4 regions of the Streptomyces sp. NPDC050509 genome follow, and region 1 is predicted to be linked to each of the others. Evidence: riboswitches for the same ligand, from Rfam matches in the RefSeq annotation. Region 1 holds a riboswitch; each other region holds the start of a gene.
What was found. Region 1 has a riboswitch for cyclic di-AMP ahead of ACIBJC_RS32575 (transglycosylase SLT domain-containing protein). Riboswitches for the same ligand answer to the same signal wherever they lie in the genome.
Positions count from the first base shown of each region.

Region 2: another riboswitch for cyclic di-AMP. It lies ahead of ACIBJC_RS27200 (M23 family metallopeptidase); the one in region 1 lies ahead of ACIBJC_RS32575 (transglycosylase SLT domain-containing protein).
Region 3: another riboswitch for cyclic di-AMP. It lies ahead of ACIBJC_RS37095 (M23 family metallopeptidase); the one in region 1 lies ahead of ACIBJC_RS32575 (transglycosylase SLT domain-containing protein).
Region 4: another riboswitch for cyclic di-AMP. It lies ahead of ACIBJC_RS14565 (transglycosylase family protein); the one in region 1 lies ahead of ACIBJC_RS32575 (transglycosylase SLT domain-containing protein).

Region 1 is NZ_JBITHL010000014.1:102,699-107,654, forward strand. Features, by position in the region: gene ACIBJC_RS32570 (amino acid permease) at 1-524, shown strand, start outside; gene ACIBJC_RS32575 (transglycosylase SLT domain-containing protein) at 646-1,368, opposite strand; cyclic di-AMP (ydaO/yuaA leader) riboswitch at 1,373-1,537, opposite strand; gene ACIBJC_RS32580 (enolase C-terminal domain-like protein) at 1,993-3,321, opposite strand; gene ACIBJC_RS32585 (gluconate:H+ symporter) at 3,413-4,750, opposite strand.
Region 2 is NZ_JBITHL010000009.1:470,148-475,103, forward strand. Features, by position in the region: gene ACIBJC_RS27175 (HAD family hydrolase) at 1-149, opposite strand, end outside; gene ACIBJC_RS27180 (hypothetical protein) at 215-409, shown strand; tRNA gene ACIBJC_RS27185 (tRNA-Met) at 483-556, shown strand; gene ACIBJC_RS27190 (MerR family transcriptional regulator) at 673-1,419, shown strand; gene ACIBJC_RS27195 (PP2C family protein-serine/threonine phosphatase) at 1,826-2,905, shown strand; cyclic di-AMP (ydaO/yuaA leader) riboswitch at 3,241-3,395, shown strand; gene ACIBJC_RS27200 (M23 family metallopeptidase) at 3,407-4,456, shown strand; gene ACIBJC_RS27205 (aldo/keto reductase) at 4,552-4,956, shown strand, end outside.
Region 3 is NZ_JBITHL010000020.1:97,292-102,247, forward strand. Features, by position in the region: gene ACIBJC_RS37080 (DNA topoisomerase (ATP-hydrolyzing) subunit A) at 1-17, opposite strand, end outside; gene ACIBJC_RS37085 (M16 family metallopeptidase) at 244-1,602, shown strand; gene ACIBJC_RS37090 (M16 family metallopeptidase) at 1,620-3,002, shown strand; cyclic di-AMP (ydaO/yuaA leader) riboswitch at 3,188-3,355, shown strand; gene ACIBJC_RS37095 (M23 family metallopeptidase) at 3,368-4,162, shown strand; gene ACIBJC_RS37100 (GntR family transcriptional regulator) at 4,359-4,956, shown strand, end outside.
Region 4 is NZ_JBITHL010000004.1:483,500-488,455, reverse strand. Features, by position in the region: gene ACIBJC_RS14575 (septum formation initiator family protein) at 1-319, opposite strand, end outside; gene eno (phosphopyruvate hydratase) at 450-1,742, opposite strand; gene ACIBJC_RS14565 (transglycosylase family protein) at 1,945-2,706, opposite strand; cyclic di-AMP (ydaO/yuaA leader) riboswitch at 2,715-2,887, opposite strand; gene ACIBJC_RS14560 (transglycosylase family protein) at 3,467-4,255, opposite strand; gene ACIBJC_RS14555 (cytochrome P450) at 4,463-4,956, opposite strand, start outside.

The sequences.
Region 1 (4,956 bases):
CGTCGGCCGGACAGATCATGAACATCGTGGTCTTCGTGGCGCTGCTCTCGGCGCTCAACGCCAACCTCTACGGCTCGTCCCGGATGGTCTTCTCCCTGGCCGAACGGGGCGAGGCGCCGAAGGCCCTGCTGAAGGTGGGCGGCGCGGGTGTGCCGCGGCGGGCGGTGCTGGCGTCGGTGGCGTTCGGGTTCGTCTCCGTACTGCTCAATCTGAAGTGGCCCGACACGGTCTTCCTGTACATGCTCAACGCGGTCGGCGCGGTGCTGCTCTTCGTCTGGGCGATGATCGCCGTGTCGCAGCTCCGGCTGCGCCCGCGCATCGAGCGGGAGGCGCCGGAGCGCCTGGTCCTGAGGATGTGGCTCTTCCCCGGCCTGACCTGGGTGACGCTCGCCGCGATCGCGACGGTGTTCGTCCTGATGCTCACCGATGACGCGGCCCGCCCGCAGCTCCTGTGGTCCCTGGGCGCGACGGCGCTCGTGCTGGCGGTGGCGGGGGTACGGGAGCTGCGCGCGCGACGCGTGTGACACGGGTGCCCTGTGGGGCACAGGCGTCGCGTGGGGTACGGGAACCGGCCCCGGCCCCGACGTCGTAGGACGGCGGGGCCGGGGCCGGTGTGTTCAGCGCGCTGCGCGACGCCGGTCCGGTCTAGTAGGGACCGTTCACGTTGTCGATCGAGCCGTACCGGTCGGCGGCGTAGTTGCACGCGGCCGTGATGTTGGCGACCGGGTCGTAGCTGTCCGTCGACGTACCGGGCACGTGGTACGCCTGGAACGTCGGGGCGATGACCTGGAGCAGGCCCTTGGACGGAACGCCGTTCTGGGCGTTGATGTCCCAGTTGTTGATGGCGTTCGGGTCGCCCCCGGACTCACGAATGATGTTGCGGTGGATGCCCTCGTAGGTGCCGGGGATCCCGTGCTGGGCCATGACGTCGAGCGACTCGCGGATCCAGCCGTCCAGGTTGTCGCTGTACGTCTTCGTGGCGGCCTGGGTGACGGAGCCGTTCGTACCGGACTTCGTGCTCGCCGTGGTGGCCGTCTTGGCGGCGGTGGCCGGGGCCTTCCCCTTGAGGGTCAGCTTCAGGCCGGGGAGTACGTGCGACGGGTCGGCGCCGACGGCGCTCCGGTTGTCCTCGTACAGCTTCTTCCAGCCGCCGCTGACCGAGTGCGCGTGCGCGATCTTGGACAGGGAGTCGCCGGAGACCACGACGTAGGTGGTGGTCTTCGCCGGGGCGGCGGGGGCCTCCGCCGCCTGGGCGGTGGCCGCGGACACCAGCGGAATCGCGAGGGCGGCGCCCCCGGCACCCACCGCGACGAGGCGACGGGCGATGGAGCCAGCTCTGGAACGGCGGTGCTTGGCGTTTCTGGGCACGACGAATTCCTCTCCGTCGCCTGCGAGGTGAGCTGTCGGGTTCGGGCTGGAGATGCCCGGCCGTACGACGGTGCGTACGGCTTCACCCCGAGCCGTTCCGGAAATTCCGGACCGGCGACTTACCTGGGTCCCCCGCTCCTGCCTTCTGACGGATAGGTGTGTGGGATTCCGGACGGCGGCAGGATTTGGCGGTCCATCCGGATGGACGTGAACGTAAGCGAGAAATCAGGGCCGCACAAGTTCCGCAAAGGCGGCGCAATCGCCTTTCCGGAGGGGTCCCGGGAACTCAACTTTCCTCCCCTGCGAGAGAAAGCGCCCACCTCGCCCCGCCCACCCGCCGCCAGGAGTATGACGCAGGTCACGAACGTAACGGAATTATCGGACAGGCAAAAGGCGTTAGAGAGAGCAAGCCACACTAATCACACCCATATCCACCTAACGGTCAATTCCGACAAAGGCCCATCAATGGGTCCCGTCGGGTTGCCGGGATCCCGCACCCCTCCACCCGACACCCCGACAACTGCCGACACCCTGCGGGAATTGACCGGGGACGCCACCGAATTCACCGCGCCATTCATTCTCCTGACGGCATGTCGATTCACGCGTCACTTCCTGCGGGCCGGTTCACCTCACCAGGCAGGGGCGCTTGCCGTCGAACTCCCAGTCCTTCACCAGAAAGCGCATCGCGGCGGCGTCGTCCCGGCCGGAGAGTTTCTTCTCCAGGTACAGCTCATGGGCCGCGAGCAGCCGGTCCATGTCGACCTCGACGCCGAGACCCGGGGTGTCGTCGACGGCGATCTCGCCGGCGGTGATCCGCGGGGGCTCCACGGTCAGCCGCTCCATGCCCTCCTGCCAGATCCAGTGGGTGTCCAGGGCGTTGTACTCCCCCGGGGCGGCGGCCCCGCAATGGGCCATCATGGCCAGCGAGATGTCGAAGTGGTTGTTGGAGTGGCAGCCCCACGTCAGGCCCGCCGCATGGCAGAGCTCGGCCACCCGCACCGACCCCCGCATGGTCCAGAAGTGCGGGTCCGCGAGCGGGATGGAGACCGACTGCAACGCCATCGCGTGGATGAGCTGACGCCAGTCCGTCGCGACCATGTTGGTCGCGGTGGGCAGACCGGTGGCCCGGCGGAACTCCGCCAGGATCTCCCGGCCGGAGAAGCCGTCCTCGGCCCCGCACGGATCCTCGGCGTACGCGAGCGTGCCGACCAGGGGCCGGCACAGTTCGACGGCTTCCCGCAGCGACCAGGCCCCGTTGGGGTCGAGGGTGATCCGCGCCTCGGGGAAGCGTTCCTTCAGCGCCCGTACGGCCTTGACCTCCTCCGCTCCTGGCAGGACACCGCCCTTGAGCTTGAAGTCCCGGAAGCCGTACCGCGCGTAGGTCGCCTCGGCCTGCCGGACGATCGACTCCGGGGTCAGCGCCTCCTCGCGGCGCAGGCGGTACCACTCCACGTCCGCGCCGGGTTCCCTGACGTACTCCAGATCGGTCCTGCCGGGGTCGCCGACGTAGAAGAGGTAGCCGAGGAAACGTACCGAGTCGCGCTGCTTGCCGTCCCCGAGCAGGGCGGCCACCGGCACCTCCAGATGCTGCCCCAGCAGGTCGAGCAGCGCCGACTCCACAGCCGTCACGGCGTGCACCGTGGTGCGCAGGTCGAAGGTCTGCTCGCCGCGCCCCGCCTCGTCACGGCCGCCGAACCGCTCCCCGAGGGCGCGCAGCACCCGCTTGTGGTCGCCCACCCGCGCGCCGACGACCAGGGGCTCCGCCTCGCGCAGCGTCCGGGTGATGCGCTCACCGCCCGGCACCTCGCCCACGCCGGTCCGGCCCTGGGAGTCCTGGAGGACCAGGACGTTGCGGGTGAAGTACGGGGCGTGCGCGCCGGAGAGGTTGAGCGCCATGGAGTCACGGCCTGCCACCGGATACACGGAGAAGCCGGTGACGACGGGCTGGCTCATGGGACGAGTCCTTCCAGGATCGGTGACCGGGGGTGTACCGGTGGGGCGTACGGCACGAAGAAGGCCCTACAGCCCGGGGACGGTGGGGAGTTCACAGGTTGAGGACGTCCAGGGCGCGTTCCATGAGGAGTACGCCGCCCAGGCCGAGGACGGAGAGCACGGTCGTATAGGTGGTACGGGTCTTGATCGCCTCGACGACCGACAGGTTGAAGTACTCCTTGAACATCCAGAAGCCCGGGTCGTTGACGTGCGAGAGGGCGACCGAGCCGCAGGAGACGGCCAGCACCATGATCTCGGGCGGGACCCCGCTGTCCGCGAGCAGCGGCAGCACCACGCCGGACGCCGTGACGACGGCGACCGTGGCCGACCCCAGGGCGACCCGGAGGATCACGGCGACGAGCCAGGCGAGGACGACCGGTGAGACGGACCAGCCGTCGGTGACGTCCTTGATGTAGTCCGAGATCCCGCCGTCGACGAGGACCTGCTTGAAGGCGCCGCCGGCCCCGATCACCAGCAGGATCATCGCCATCGCCTGCGCCGCTCCCCGGCACGAGGCGCTGACCTCCGCGAGGTCCCGGCCGATCCGCGGCCCGAAGGCCCAGATCGCGACAACCAGCGTCAGCAGCAGGGCGATCGGCGCCGATCCTATGAAGGCGACGAAGTGGGTGACCGGGGTGTCCGCCGAGGTGGCCATGTCGGTGACGGCGGCGCCCGCGATGAGTACGACGGGCAGCAGGGCGACCGCCAGCGACCAGGCCGTGCCCGGCATCTCCTCGTCCTCGAAGACGCGTTCGCTCACCAGGCCCTTGGGTACGGAGGGGTTCATGGCCCGGATGAACGCGAGCCGCGGCCACACCAGAGCGACGACAGCGCCGATGGGGACGGCGATGAACAGGCCGTAGAACAGGGTCAGTCCGACGGAGGCGTGGAAGGTCGAGGCCACCGCGGTCGGTCCCGGGTGCGGCGGCAGGAAGCTGTGCATGGTGGACAGGGCGATGGACATCGGCAGCCCGACCCACAGCAGATTCGACCGGGTGACCCGTACGAGGGTGAAGACGACGGGCACGATGATGACGAAGGCGACCTCGTAGAACATGGTGACGCCGATGAGCATGGCCGTCGCCACCATGGCCACCTGCACCCCGCGCGAGCCGCAGACGGCGAGGAGCCTGGTGGCGATGCGCTGCGCGGCGCCGGAGTCCCCCATCACCCGGCCGACCATGGCGCCGAGCCCGATGGTGAGCATGGTGTCGCCGATCTGCCCGCCGATGCCCTCGGAGAGGATGTCCGGGATCTTCGTCAGGGGAATCCCCTGGACGAGGGCGACACCGACGGCGACGAGCAGGAGGGCGGCGAAACCGTTCAGTTTGAGCCGTGTCATGAGGAAGAGCAGGACCAGCACGCTGATCCCGACGACGACGAGTGGCATGGGTCGGTTCCCCTTTGAACTGTGCACCGGACAAGCGGATGAACCGTGCGGTGGAGCAAAGGGCGTGTACGCGGGCGAGGCGCTTCCCGCGGCGGAGCGTGATCAGCGCTCGTCTCCATACAGAGACATCGTCCACGTACAAGAACGGAGGCTAGAGAAGTGAGCCCCACGGGGTCAATGGGTCTGCGGTGATGGATCCGGCGGCG
Region 2 (4,956 bases), on a different contig from region 1:
GCGTCGGTGTCGTCCTTGTCCTGGACGGTGGCGGCGCCGACGAGCGCGGAGATGGTGTGGCGCGGGATGCCGAGCCAGTCGGCCCAGGAGGCCCAGTGGCGGTCGTCGCGCACGAGGGTCTCGCCTACGTCGAACACGATGCTTTCGATCACCGGTCCCAGCGTAGGGGGATACGCTCCGCCGATTGTCAGTGGCTGGCCGTAGCCTTGCTCCTATGTTCGCTTCTTCTTCCACCCCGAAGTCCGCGTCCCCGTCCCCGGTCAGATCCGCCGCTGTGGTGAACGCGGAGATCCGCGCGCTGTGGGCGCGTGCGGGCAGCGCGCTGTCGTCGGCCGAGCAGGAGCGCTACCAGCGGCTGCTGGTGGAGTGGGCCGCCGCCGTACGGGCCGATGTCGTCGAGGCCGCGTAGCGCCCCTTCCGAGGGCCCCACCGGGTAAGTGGTCATGACCGTGCTCCGGATGGCGTAGAGTTGCATTCAACGGCGCGGGGTGGAGCAGCTCGGTAGCTCGCTGGGCTCATAACCCAGAGGTCGCAGGTTCAAATCCTGTCCCCGCTACTGGAAGAAAACGAAGGCCCGGATTCCTCAGGGAATCCGGGCCTTCGTCATGTCTCGGTCCCGTTCCCCGATCCGGGCTTGACCTTTACGTAACGTCAACTTCTACCGTGAACGTCATGGAGTGGTCGATCCAGGACATCGCGAAAAAAGCCGGTACGACGAGCCGTACGCTCCGGCACTACGGCGAGCTGGGGCTGCTGGAGCCCAGCAGGACCGGTGCCAACGGATACCGGTACTACGGCCAGGACGCCCTGGTCCGGCTGCAGCGGATCCTGCTGCTGCGGGAGCTGGGGCTCGGGCTGCCGGAGATCGCCCGGGTACTCGACGGCCGGCAGGACACGGCCGCCGCCCTGCGTGGCCATCTGGGGCTGCTGGAGCAGGAGCGCGAGCGCATCGGACGGCTGATCGCGTCCGTGCGGACCACTCTCCACAAGACCGGGAACGGAGAGGAACTCATGGCGGAAGAAGTGTTGGACGGCTTCGCGCACACGCGGTACGAGCAGGAGGCAACCGAGCGGTGGGGTCGCCCCGCCTACGAGAAGAGCGACCGCTGGTGGCGCTCGCTGAGCGAGGGGGAGCGCCGGGCGTTCGGTGAGCAGCACGAGTCGATCGCCCGCGACTGGGGGCGTACGGCGGCGGCCGGGCACGGCGCTTCGAGCGACGAGGCGCAGGCGATCGCCCGGCGTCACTGCGACTGGCTGTCGGTGACCATGGAGCCCACCAGGTCTTATGTCATCGGGGTGACGGCCATGTACGTCGATGATCCACGTTTCACCGCGACGTATGACCAGTACGGTGAAGGTACGGCTGTGCTCGTGCGGGACGCCATGAAGGTGTACGCCGAGCGCCACCTGACCGACTGAGCGTTTCCACATCGGTTCTCCGCAGTCCAGCACCGGTCTCCTGTCCGGCAGTACCGGTCTCCTGCCGGTGGTACCGGTTCTCCGTAGCCCAGTCGGCCGACGGCGGGTCGCTGCCCGGCGCGGCAGCGGCCAGCCTGGGTGGAGCGCGGTACCGTCCGCAGCCGTCGGCGGATCGGGCAGGAGACGACTGGTGGGGAAGCTCAGGAGAATCGGAGAACGCCTCGGCGGCAGGACCAGGCAGGACGCCGACGGCGCCGGGTTCTGGGGTGCCGACGGTGCGGGTTTCTGGGCCACCGGTACGAACGGGCGCGACCACCGGCGCGACCCCGCCAGGGATCTCGGCCGGGCGCCGCACGGACCGTACGGGTACGGGCGGCGCCTCGCCGGGCGCCGGGTCGTCCGGTTCCTGCCCGCGCTGGTGATCATCGGCGGGGTGATCCTGGATCTGGTGACCCCGGCGCGGGTGACCTCGTCGCCGCTCTTCGCCGCCGCCCCGCTGGTCGCGGCGCCGTTCTACCCGCTCTTCGGCACCCTGCTGGTGGCCCTGGCCTCGCTCGCCGCCGAGGTGGCGCTGCGCGCCCATACGGGCACGCTGACCACGGTGGTGTCGGTCAGCGAGCTGCTGACGGTGCTGGTCGTCTCCGCCCTCGCGCTCTACATCAACGGGGTCGTCAGACGCAGCGGCGAACGGCTGGCCTCCGCCCGCATCATCGCCGAGACCGCCCAGCGCGCCGTGCTGCCCAGACCGGCGGAGCGGATCGGCGGTCTGCGGATCGCGGCGCGGTACGAGGCGGCGCAGGAGGGCGCGTTCATCGGCGGGGACCTCTTCGCCGTACAGGACACGCCGTACGGGGTGCGGCTGGTGGTCGGCGACGTACGGGGGAAGGGGCTGGAGGCGGTCGAGGCGGTCGCCGTGATCATCGGGTCGTTCCGGGAGGCGGCGGAGCAGGAGAGTTCGCTGGAGGGCGTCGCACAGCGGCTGGAGCGCTCGCTCCTGCGCGAGGGGACGCGGCGGGACGGGCTCGATGTCTTCGAGGGGTTCACCACGGCCGTACTGGCGGAGATCCCGCACGGCGAGGACGTCGTACGGCTCGTCAACCGGGGGCATCCCGAGCCGCTGCTGATGTGCCACGACGGAGCGGTACGGATGCTGGCGTCGCGCGACCCCGCGCTGCCGCTCGGCATGAGCGAGCTGGGCGCGTGGCCGGACCGGGCGGAGCAGTCCGCGTACCCCGACGGCGCGACGCTGCTCTTCTACACGGACGGGCTCACCGAGGCGCGCGACGGCCAGGGGGTCTTCTACGTCCCGCGCGAGCGGCTGGACGGGCGGATCTTCCAGGGGCCCGACGAGATGCTCCAGGCGCTGATCGACGACGTACGGCTGCACACGGGCGGCGGCAGCCAGGACGACATGGCGCTGCTGGCGGTCAGCCGGCCCACGGAGGGGGAGCCGGAGCGGCGCAGGACGATGCCGATCGTTCCGTGACGCGGGTCCGTCGTGACGCGGGTCCGTGAGGCTCTCCGCGTCGGCCTCCGCGACGCGGCTGCGTGAGGGAAGTGTGAGGGCGGACCACGACCGGCGGTCACGAAGCGTGTTCGACACGTACCGCTCCGCACAACAAATGACATACCGTCAAGTATGTGCGGTGGACGGATATGCTCCTGGCGTCGATCAACTCGCCCTGATGCGCGTTCTTGTGTCCCGGTACGTCCGATGCGAAGTCGTTAACGATCACCGGGAACAGCTTGGAATAACGCCCTGGTCTCTATTAACGTTCGATAACGCAGCGCGGTCGTCCCAGCCGTCGTCAGAGATGGCACCGTGCGCGTGCGCCGAATCCCGCGAGGGAACCGGGGAACCACCCATTGGGGTGAATCGGGAGTTACTTGCCGCCGTGCGCGGCAGGGGACACCCGTAGGAGACCTTCCTGCTCCGAACCCGTCAGCTAACCCGGTAGGCGAGAAGGAAGGAAAGGAGCACGCCTCAGTGGCGTCCAACCAGTCTGCCCCCACGGCGACCTTCGAACCCCACTCCTTCGGCAGCGGCGGTGAGAACGAGGCGCCCGGCACCTGGGGGGAGTGGAACCCCACCGAGGAGTCCGTCCGTCCCGTACGCGGCAAGCACCGCGTCGCCAGACAGCGCAACGGACTCGCCCGCAGCTCCACCGTCCTCGGCGTCGGCGTCATCGCCGCTGTCGGCGCGGGCGGCATCGCCACCGCGCAGGACAAGCCCGCGGTCTCCATATCCCTGCCCGATGCCATCGCGGACAACCTTCCGGACGCCAAGTCCCTGCCGGGGATGGCCTATCTCGGCTCGGACGACTCGGACTCCGAGTCCGACGTGCTGGCCAGTGAGCCGCTGACCACCGCCGGGCTGACGATCTCGGACACCGAACAGGGCGCCACCGACGCCGGCGAGGCGCTGCGCGCCCGCATCCTCCAGCAGGCCGAGCGGCAGCAGACCGAGGCCGACGCCACGCAGAAGGCGGCGGTGCAGGACGCGGCGGCCGAGAAGGCCGCGGCCCAGGCCAAGGCGCGCCAGACCGACGCCGAGAAGAAGATCGAGGCGGCCAAGAAGAAGGCCGAGGCGGAGGCCAAGGCCAAGGCCGAGAAGGAACGTCTCGCCAAGCTGGCGGCCAGCTACTCCCTCCCCACCTCCTCGTACACCCTCACCTCCTCCTTCGGTCAGTCCGGCTCCCTCTGGTCCTCCGGCTACCACACCGGCCTGGACTTCGCGGCGCCCACGGGCACCCCGATCAAGGCCGTGCACAGCGGCACCGTCAAGTCGGCCGGCTGGTCGGGCTCGTACGGCTACCGCACGGTCCTGGAGCTGGATGACGGCACGGAGGTCTGGTACGCGCACCAGTCCTCGCTCTCCGTCAGCGCCGGGCAGAAGGTCTCCACCGGTGAGGTCATCGGCCGGGTCGGCGCGACCGGCAACGTGACCGGGCCGCACCTCCACCTGGAGGTCCACACCTCCGGCGGTACGGGCATCGACCCGATGGCCTGGCTGAACGGCAAGGGCATCAACCCCTGAGGCCCTGAGGCCCTGAGGTCAACTCCCAGGCCCTGAGGGCAACGGGAGTGCCCTGAAACGGAATAGGGCGCTCCCTGGGGGAGTTGTAGTGAGGTATGACGACTTTGCGCACACTCGGCTCCTCCGACCTCAAGGTCTTCCCCCTCGCCCTCGGCGGCAACGTCTTCGGCTGGACCGCCGACCGTACGGCCTCCTTCGCCGTCCTCGACGCGTACGCCGCCGCGGGCGGCAACTTCGTGGACACCGCCGACACCTACTCGTCCTGGGTGCCGGGCCATGCCGGCGGTGAGTCCGAGACCGTCCTCGGCGAGTGGCTCGCCGCGCGCGGCAACCGCTCCGACGTGCTCGTCGCGACGAAGGTGGGCGCGCACCCGGAGTTCAAGGGGCTGAAGCCCGCCACGATCAAGGCCGGGGCCGAGGAGTCGCTGCGCCGGCTCGGGACCGATTACATCGACCTGTACTACACGCACTTCGACGACCCGGACGTCCCGGTCGAGGAG
Region 3 (4,956 bases), on a different contig from region 1:
GTGCTGCGGCGGGCCATCGCGGCTGCGGCTCCTTCACAAGTTCTGTACGGCAACTTCTGGAACTGACGCGGACCATTGTGGACCGCGCCACTGACAACGCCGACCTCGACCCGTCGTTGGGACGGGAAGGGGCGCGTGTCGGAAGGGTGCCAGATCCCGGACCTGTTACGGGAACTTCGCCAGGTGTCGGCACGCTTGCATACAGTGGCAGGACTTCTCCATATCGCGATCGAAGGGACGTACATGCCCATGGGTCACACGGCCACAGCGCAGGCCGGTTCCGGCGGCCTGACAGCGACTGAGCACCGCCTGGCCAACGGCCTCCGCGTGGTGCTCTCCGAGGACCACCTGACCCCGGTCGCCGCGGTCTGCCTCTGGTACGACGTCGGCTCGCGCCACGAAGTCAAGGGCCGTACCGGCCTTGCCCACCTTTTCGAGCACCTGATGTTCCAGGGCTCGGCGCAGGTGTCGGGGAACGGCCACTTCGAGCTGGTGCAGGGGGCCGGCGGCTCCCTCAACGGCACCACCAGTTTCGAACGCACCAACTATTTCGAGACCATGCCCACCCACCAGCTCGAACTGGCGCTCTGGCTGGAAGCCGACCGGATGGGCTCCTTGCTCGCCGCGCTCGACGAGGAGTCCATGGAGAACCAGCGGGACGTCGTCAAGAACGAGCGCCGCCAGCGGTACGACAATGTGCCATACGGTACGGCCTTCGAACGACTGACCGCGCTCTCGTACCCCGAGGGCCACCCGTACCACCACACGCCGATCGGCTCCATGGCCGACCTGGACGCCGCCACCCTGGAGGACGCCCGCGCGTTCTTCCGTACGAACTACGCGCCGAACAACGCGGTGCTCTCCGTCGTCGGCGACATCGACCCCGAGCGCACCCTCGCCTGGATCGAGAAGTACTTCGGCTCCATCCCCTCGCACGACGGCAAGCAGCCGCCGCGCGACGGCACCCTCCCCGACACCATCGGCGAGCAGCTCCGCGAGGAGGTGCACGAGGAGGTCCCGGCCCGCGCGCTGATGGCCGCCTACCGGCTGCCGCACGACGGCACCCGCGAGTGCGACGCCGCCGACCTGGCGCTCACCGTCCTCGGCGGCGGCGAGTCCTCCCGCCTCCACAACCGGCTGGTACGGCGCGACCGCACCGCGGTCGCCGCCGGCTTCGGGCTGCTGCGGCTCGCGGGCGCCCCCTCGCTCGGCTGGCTGGACGTGAAGACGTCCGGCGGGGTCGAGGTCCCGGCGATCGAGACGGCCGTCGACGAGGAGCTGGCCAGGTTCGCCGCCGAGGGCCCCACCACCGAGGAGATGGAGCGGGCCCAGGCCCAGCTCGAACGTGAATGGCTGGACCGGCTCGGCACGGTCGCCGGCCGCGCCGACGAACTGTGCCGGTTCGCCGTCCTGTTCGGCGACCCGCAGCTCGCGCTGACCGCCGTCGACCGCGTCCTGGACATCACCGCGGACGAGGTCAGGGCCGTCGCCGCGGCGCGGCTGCGCCCCGACAACCGGGCGGTGCTGGTGTACGAGCCGATCGCCCCCGAAGACGCGGCGGACGCCGACGAGACCGACGAGCACGAGGGGGCGGACCAGTGACCGACGCTGCCGTGACCATGGAGTTCCACCCGCAGCCGACCGCCGGCGAGGCCAGGCCCTGGGCCTTCCCCGCCCCCGAGCGCTCCACGCTCGGCAACGGCCTGACGGTGCTGCGCTGCGACCGACCCGGCCAGCAGGTGGTCGCCGTCGAGATCAATCTCGACGCCCCGCTGGACGCCGAGCCCGAGGGGCTCGACGGCATCGCCACGATCATGGCGCGGGCGCTCTCGGAGGGCACCGACAAGCACAGCGCCGAGGAGTTCGCCGCCGAGCTGGAGCGCTGCGGCGCCACCCTCGACGCGCACGCGGACCACCCGGGCCTGCGGGTCTCCCTGGAGGTCCCCGTCTCCCGGCTGCTCAAGGCGCTCGGCCTGCTCGCCGAGGCGCTGCGCGCCCCCGCCTTCGCGGACAGCGAGATCGAGCGGCTCGTACGGAACCGGCTCGACGAGATCCCGCACGAGACCGCCAACCCGGGCCGCCGCGCCGCCAAGCAGCTCTCCAAGGAGCTGTTCCCGGCCTCCCTGCGCATGTCACGACCGCGCCAGGGCACCGAGGAGACCGTGGAGCGCATCGACGCCGCGGGCGTCCGCGCCTTCTACGAGGCGCACGTACGCCCCGCCACGGCCACCGCGGTGATCGTCGGCGACCTGGCGGGCGTCGACCTGGACGCGATCCTCGCGGACACCCTCGGCGCCTGGACGGGCGACACGGCCGCGTCCAGGACCGCACCGGCCATCACGGCCGACGACACCGGCCGGGTCGTCATCGTGGACCGCCCCGGCGCCGTCCAGACCCAGCTTCTGATCGGCCGGATCGGCGCCGACCGGCACGACCGCGTCTGGCCCGCGCAGGTGCTGGGCACGTACTGCCTGGGCGGCACGCTCACCTCCCGGCTCGACCGCGTCCTGCGCGAGGAGAAGGGCTACACCTACGGCGTACGCGCCTTCGGCCAGGTGCTGCGCTCCTCGGCGCCGTCCTCGCCGGACGGGGGGACGGGCGCCGCGATGCTCGCCATCAGCGGCTCCGTGGACACCGCGTCCACCGGACCGGCGCTCGACGACCTCTGGACGGTGCTGCGCACCCTCGCCGCCGAAGGGCTCACGGACGCCGAGCGCGACGTGGCCGTGCAGAACCTGGTGGGGGTCGCGCCGCTGAAGTACGAGACGGCCGCCTCCGTCGCGGCCACGCTGGCCGACCAGGTCGAGCAGCACCTCCCGGACGACTTCCAGGCGCGGCTCTACGCGCGGCTGGTCGAGACGGGCACCGTCGAGGCGACGGCCGCCGCCGTCAACGCCTTCCCCGTGGACCGGCTCGTCACCGTTCTGGTCGGGGACGCGGCGCAGATCAAGGAGCCGGTCGAGGCTCTCGGAATCGGTGAAGTGACGGTTGTCACAGGCTGATTCGTCTTTCCGTGGAACCCCGGCGACCACGGTCGCCGGGGTTCTGCTTTATGTCCCCTTTGGTGGAGAGGATGCCCGTCTGCCCTGTGGTGTGCGCTACAAAAAACCTTGTCTGTTTGGTTATTGAAAGACGAGCCGCTTAGCGTCGGTCCGGCTGTTCGCCGTTGCGCCGCATCAGTGGCATCGGGCAGCCATCGCCGAGTCCCCGTCAGGCGCGAGCCTGGGGAGCCGGGGACCCACGTCCCTGGGGTGAATCGGACGGCCTTCGCGGGCACACCGCGCGGAGGGGTCCGTAGGAGACCTTCCTGCTCCGAACCCGTCAGCTAACCCGGTAGGCGAGAGGGAAGGAAAGGACCAGCCACTCCATGGCGTTCACCCGTGCCACCGGGAAGCACCGCGCCCCGAACCGCATCACCTGCAAGGGCGCGAGCGCCGCCGGGTTCGCGACGCTGACCGCGACCGGCGTCATCGGCTCCCTCGCCTCCCCGGCGCTCGCCGCCGACAGCTCCACCGAGGCCGCCACGCACACCGGACTCACCCAGGTCATCGCCATCGGCGACGCCGTCGCCGGCGCGGTCGACGACCAGGCGGAGGCCCAGCGCCACGCCGCCGAGAAGGTCGAACGGCTGAAGGCCGAGGCCACGGCGCGCGCCGCGGCGAAGGCCGAGGCCGAGCGCAAGGCTGAGGCCCGCGCGAAGGAGCTGCGCGAGGAGCGGGTGCGCGCCGCGCGCGCCGAGGAGCGCAAGCGGCTGGGCACCTTCCGGCTTCCCGTCGCCGGCTCGTACGTCACCACCGGCTACCAGTCCGGCGGCTCCCTCTGGTCCTCCGGCAGCCACTCGGGCGTCGACTTCCGCGCCGCGTCCGGCACCTCGGTCGTGGCCGTCGGCACGGGCACCGTCGTCGAGGCCGGCTGGGGCGGCTCGTACGGCAACAACATCGTCCTCAGGATGGCGGACGGCACCTACACCCAGTACGGCCACCTCTCCTCGATCGGCGTCTCGGTCGGCCAGAGCGTCACCCCGGGCCAGCAGATCGGCCTCTCGGGCGCCACCGGCAACGTCACCGGGCCGCACCTCCACTTCGAGGCCAGGACGAGCGCCGACTACGGCTCCGACATGGATCCGGTCGCGTACCTCCGCGCGCACGGCGTGACGGTCTGACACCTCCCGCCCCACCCGCGCACCGCTTCCCACGAAGGCCCCGGCTCCGCGCCGGGGCCTTCGCCGTGCTCCCGCGCTGGCCAAAAGATATCCATGGATTCCGGGCACCCATCGGAAATTCGCGTTGATTGCAATAGAGTCACGGAACAGGCGTCAATCGGCAGCGTTTCGCGCGGATTAAGGCGGAGGTTCGGACATGCGCATTCCCGCGCACTCGGTATGCACGGCCATTCGCGACGACATCGTCTCCGGACTGTTCGAGCGGGGCAGCCGGCTCACCGAGGAGCAGCTCGCGCGGCGCTACGGCGTCTCCCGCGTCCCCGTACGCGAAGCCCTGCGCACACTGGAGTCGGAGGGCTTCGTGACCACGCGCCGCCATGCCGGCGCCTGTGTCGCCGAGCCCACGGAGCAGGAGGCCGCCGACCTGCTGGAGGTACGGCTGCTGCTGGAGCCGCTGGGCGCGGCGCGCGCGGCCCAGCGCCGTACGGAAGCCCACCTCAAGGTCCTGCGCGGCCTGGTCAGACTGGGCCAGGAACGGGCCCGCAGGGGCCAGGGCGAGGATCTGCGCTCGCTGGGCGCCTGGTTCCACGAGACGCTCGCCCAGGCGTCGGGAAGCCCCGCGCTCACCTCGCTGCTCACCCAGCTCCGCCACAAGATCGCCTGGATGTACGTGGTCGAGCAGCCCAGCCACCCGGTGGAGTCCTGGGCGGAGCACGGCGCGATCGTGGACGCGGTGGCGCGCGGCGACGGCGAACGCGCGCGGGCGCTCACCACCCTGCACGCGGAGCGCACGA
Region 4 (4,956 bases), on a different contig from region 1:
CGCGGGCCAGCCGCTCGATGTACGCGTCGTCCTGGAGCCGCGCCTTCTCGTCGCGCAACTCCTCCACCTGCCGCTGGGCCTCCTGGCTCAGCCGCTCCTGGTCGGCGATCTCGTTCCGCTGCGACACGTACTCCCGCATCGGGTACGCGAGCGCCACCACCAGGGTGCAGACGACCAGCGCGAGGAAGGCCGCCCGTCCCGTGAGCCGGGACCGGCGGTCCTGCCTGCGGTTCTGCGAGCGGTAGACCCGGGCCGCGGTCTGCTCGCCGAGCAGCCGCAGTCTGGTCGAGGTGGAGAACCGGTCGCGGTTCCCGGCCATGGCCCGCCTCCCCTGTCACGTACGTACGTCCCCGGACACGGTACGGGACCGCGGCCGGGGACGTACGGACGACGGGCGGTTCGCCGCCCGCGACGGGCTACGCGTTACGCGCCGCCCGCCCTCTGATCAACTAGTTCGCGGAGCGGAAGCGCGGGAACGCGCTGCGGCCCGCGTACACCGCCGCGTCGTCGAGGATCTCCTCGATGCGCAGAAGCTGGTTGTACTTGGCGACGCGGTCCGAGCGGGCCGGGGCGCCGGTCTTGATCTGACCGCAGTTCACGGCCACCGCGAGGTCGGCGATCGTGACGTCCTCGGTCTCACCGGAGCGGTGGGACATCATGCACTTGAAGCCGTTGCGCTGGGCCAGCTCGACGGCGTCCAGGGTCTCGGTCAGCGAGCCGATCTGGTTGACCTTGACGAGCAGGGCGTTGGCCGAGCCCTCCTCGATGCCCCGGGCGAGGCGCTCCGGGTTGGTGACGAAGAGGTCGTCGCCGACGATCTGGACCTTGGCGCCCAGCTTGTCGGTGATGATCTTCCAGCCGGCCCAGTCGTCCTCGAAGAGCGGGTCCTCGATGGAGACGAGCGGGTAGGCGGCGACCAGCTCCTCGTAGTACTCGGTCATCTCGGCGGCCGAGCGCGACTTGCCCTCGAACTCGTACGAGCCGTCCTTGTAGAACTCGGACGCGGCGACGTCGAGCGCGAGCGCGATGTCACGGCCGGGGACGTAACCGGCCTCCTTGACCGCTTCGAGGATGAGGTCGAGCGCGGCGCGGTTGGACTCCAGGTTGGGCGCGAAGCCGCCCTCGTCGCCCAGACCGGTGGAGAGGCCCTTCTGCTTCAGGACCTTCTTGAGCGTGTGGTAGACCTCGGCGCCCCAGCGCAGCGCCTCGGAGAAGGACTCCGCGCCGATCGGGGCGATCATGAATTCCTGGATGTCGACATTCGAATCGGCGTGCGAGCCACCGTTCAGGATGTTCATCATCGGAACGGGCAGCAGGTGCGCGTTCGGGCCGCCCAGGTAGCGGAAGAGCGGCAGGTCGGACGCCTCGGAGGCGGCGTGCGCGACGGCGAGCGAGACACCGAGGATGGCGTTGGCGCCCAGCGAACCCTTGTTCTCGGTCGCGTCCAGGTCGATCATCGCCTGGTCGATGAGGCGCTGCTCGGTGGCGTCGTACCCGACCAGCTCCGGGCCGATCTGCTCGATGACGGCGAGGACGGCCTTCTCGACACCCTTGCCCAGGTAGCGGTTGGCGTCTCCGTCGCGGAGTTCGACGGCCTCGAACGCACCGGTGGAGGCACCGGAGGGGACAGCAGCACGACCCGTGCTGCCGTCGTCGAGGCCGACCTCGACCTCGACCGTGGGGTTACCTCGGGAGTCGAGGATTTCCCGGGCTACGACGACGTCGATGGACGGCACGAGCATCTCCTTCTGGATGTGACGCGTGGGTGCAGGGTCTCTTGGCCTTGCGACATGAGCCTAACCGGCTCCGGGTCATCGGCCAGCCGGTGCCCGCCCCTAAGGCGCCGCCGTGGACCCTCCCGGGCGACATGAGGCCCGGTTCCGTGCCCGAAAAGGCCCCGGCCCGGCGCGTACGGGGGTGACGCGCCGGGCCGGGGAGGACGGATCAGCTCAGGTGGAGCTGCTGACCCGGGTAGATGACGTCCGCGTCGGGGACGATGTCCTTGTTCAGGTCGAAGATCTTCTCCCAGCCGCCCTTGACCTTGTGGGCGGTGGCGATCTTGGAGAGGGTGTCGCCGGACTTGACCTTGTACTCGCCGTCACCCTTCTTGATCGTGGCGGGACGGCTCTGGCCGCGCGAGGCCGGCTGCGCCTCGTCACGGCTCGACTGCTGCGGCTGCGCCTGCTGGCTCGGGGCGGACTTCTGCGTACCGGAGTTGCTGGAGCTACCAGAATTGCTGGAGCTACCGGAATTGCTGGAGCTGCCCGAGTTGCTGGAGCTGGAGGAACCGGAGTCGGAACCGGAGCCCGAGCCGGTCGAGCCGCCGCCGTACGAGGCGCCGGAGAGGTTCACGCCGCAGTTCGGCCAGGCGCCCTTGCCCTGGCCCGCGAGGACCTTCTCGGCGACGGCTATCTGCTGCGACTTGGAGGCCTGGTCGGCGCGCTGGGCGTAGGAGGTACCGCCGTACGCGGCCCAGGTGGAGGGCGTGAACTGCAGACCGCCGTAGAAGCCGTTGCCGGTGTTGATCGACCAGTTGCCGCCGGACTCGCACTGGGCGACCTGGTCCCACTCGGAGGCGGTGGCGGCGGAGGCGGCGGTGGCACCGAGCAGGGGGGCCGCGACGGCGGCACCGGTGATCCCGGCGAGCGTCGCGTAGCGGACGGCCTTGGACGGGCGACGGTGCTTGGCCTTGCTGGAACGCAGCAGCATGGAACACATCTCCTCACCGACGCCTACGAGGTGAGCTGTCGGGTTCGGGCCAATGAGTTGCCCGGCCGCGTGCTCTCACACGCGGCTTCACCCCAAGCCGGTCACCGCCCGTCTCTCGACGGCCGGGCCCGGCGCGAACCTATGGGTCCCCCGCTCCTGCCTTCGGCGCTTGAAGCGACGATTACTCCCCCCGACCGACGGCAGGATTCGGCGTGACGGTCGACGAGGCCCGCGGTGCGAGCGGTTCAGACCGTAATCACAGGCCTGCCGGTTGTTCAAAGAGGAACATCCCGGAAAAAACGCCCTTACCTCCTCCGACGGACAATACGTTTCCGCAGGTGGGAACCGAATTCGCCCAACCGCCGAGACACAGAGCCCGAGTTGCGGTGAAGAGACCCTTGTCTCACTTGCACAGAAGGGGACATACGGTCGCTAACTCACCGCGTTCCGGCCGGAGATCGGAGGCGCCGGCCAGGACGGACGCGGCCGAGGAGGCGTCAACGGGGCGCCGTTCAACGGCACTCGCCCGCGCCCGCTCCGGATCCGTCCGTTCCGGGCCGCGGGATCCGTACGCGTCCGGCCGCCGGATCCGTACGCGCCGATCCCGGAACCGGCCGATCCCGTCCCGGAATCCTTGATTCCGGTCGGCGGAGCCGTCGGTTCCGGTCGGAGCCGTCGGTTCCGGTCGGAGCCGTCGGTTCCGGTCCGGAACAGTCGGTCCCGGCCCCCCGGCCCCCCGGCCCCCGGCGCGGGCGCCTCAGACCCAGCCGCCGACGACCTTCTGTCCGCCGGTCGACAGGGAGAGGTGGCCGCCGACCGCGTCGACAACCCGCTCGACCTCGCGCTCCACGCCCTCCGTGAGCTTGCCGGCGTCACGCGTCCCTGCGGCCCCGCGGGACGCACGGCTGTCCGCCCCGCGCTCCTCCGTCGCATCGCCCGGCGTGGCGCTCTCGTCGGCCGCCTGGCCGCGGTGCTTGCCCTTGGACGTGCCGCCCTTGTCGTCGGCGTCGTCCTCGCCGGTCGCGGAACCGGTGGCTCCGGGGCTCGGGCTGGTGGCGTCCGGGTACTCGTCCCCGTCCCGCTCCGTCGCCGTACCCTTGTCCGCGCCCTTGCCGGTCGTACCGTCAGCCGACGGCGACGTACTCCCGGACGCGTCGGTCGACGGGGTTCCGGACGTGTCGGCGCTCTCGCCCCCGCCCGTCACCCCTTCCACGACGTCGGAGACAGCGCCGCCGACCGCCTTGGTCAGCCCGGAGACACCGGCGCAACTGGACCACGCCTGCGCCCCCTGGGCCTCGAACACCTTCTCGGCCACGGCTATCTGCTGCGAGCGGCTGGCCAGGTCGGGGCGCGCGGCGTAGTCCGCGCCCCCGAACTCGTCCCAGATCTCCTGGGACATCTGGAGCCCGCCGTAGTACCCGTTGCCGAGGTCGGCACTCCAGGTGCCGCCGCTCTCGCACTCGGCCACGTGGTCCCAGGTGGAGCCGTCCGCCGCGCTGGCGGCGCCGGCGCCGAGCAACGGGATCGCGATCGCGGATCCGGCCACCCCGGCGGCGACGAGAAGAGCAGGGGCCTGACGAGGTCGACGGTGTCGGCCGTTCCGGGACATGCGGTTGCCTTCCGTGTGACTGTCAATTCAACTCCGGCATGGTGCTGCCGAGTCGTCGTGAACGTAGCGGTACTCGAATGCTTGTCACAAGTCGATGCAGCGGAGATCACGTGAAAGTCACAGTATTGACGAACCGTCAGGCAATTACCGGCCGGACAATGGCGTGAACTGCACCGGAAGTGTGCGCAACCCCCTCATGATGAGCCCGCCGCGCCAGCGCAAATCGGAAGGATCTTCCGCAAGCCGCACGTCGGGAAGGCGGGTCAGCAGGGTGGCGAGCGCGGTCTGCCCCTCCACGCGGGCGAGCGGCGCGCCCAGGCAGTAGTGGATGCCGTGCCCGTATCCGAGGTGCTGATTGTCACGCCGCCCGAGGTCGAGCACGTCGGGGTCCGGGAAGCGCTCCGGGTCGCGGTCGGCGGCGGCCAGCACGACCAGCACGGGGTCGCCCGCCGCGATCCGCTGCCCGCCCAGGGTCAGCGGCTCGACGGCGTACCGCCAGGTCGCCATCTCCACGGGTCCGTCATGGCGGAGCAGTTCCTCGACCCCGGTCTCCAGCAGCCCGGTTTCACCGGCCGCGAGCGAACTTTGCAATCGTTCACGCTCGGCCGGATTTCGCATTAGCGTGTACATGCCATTTC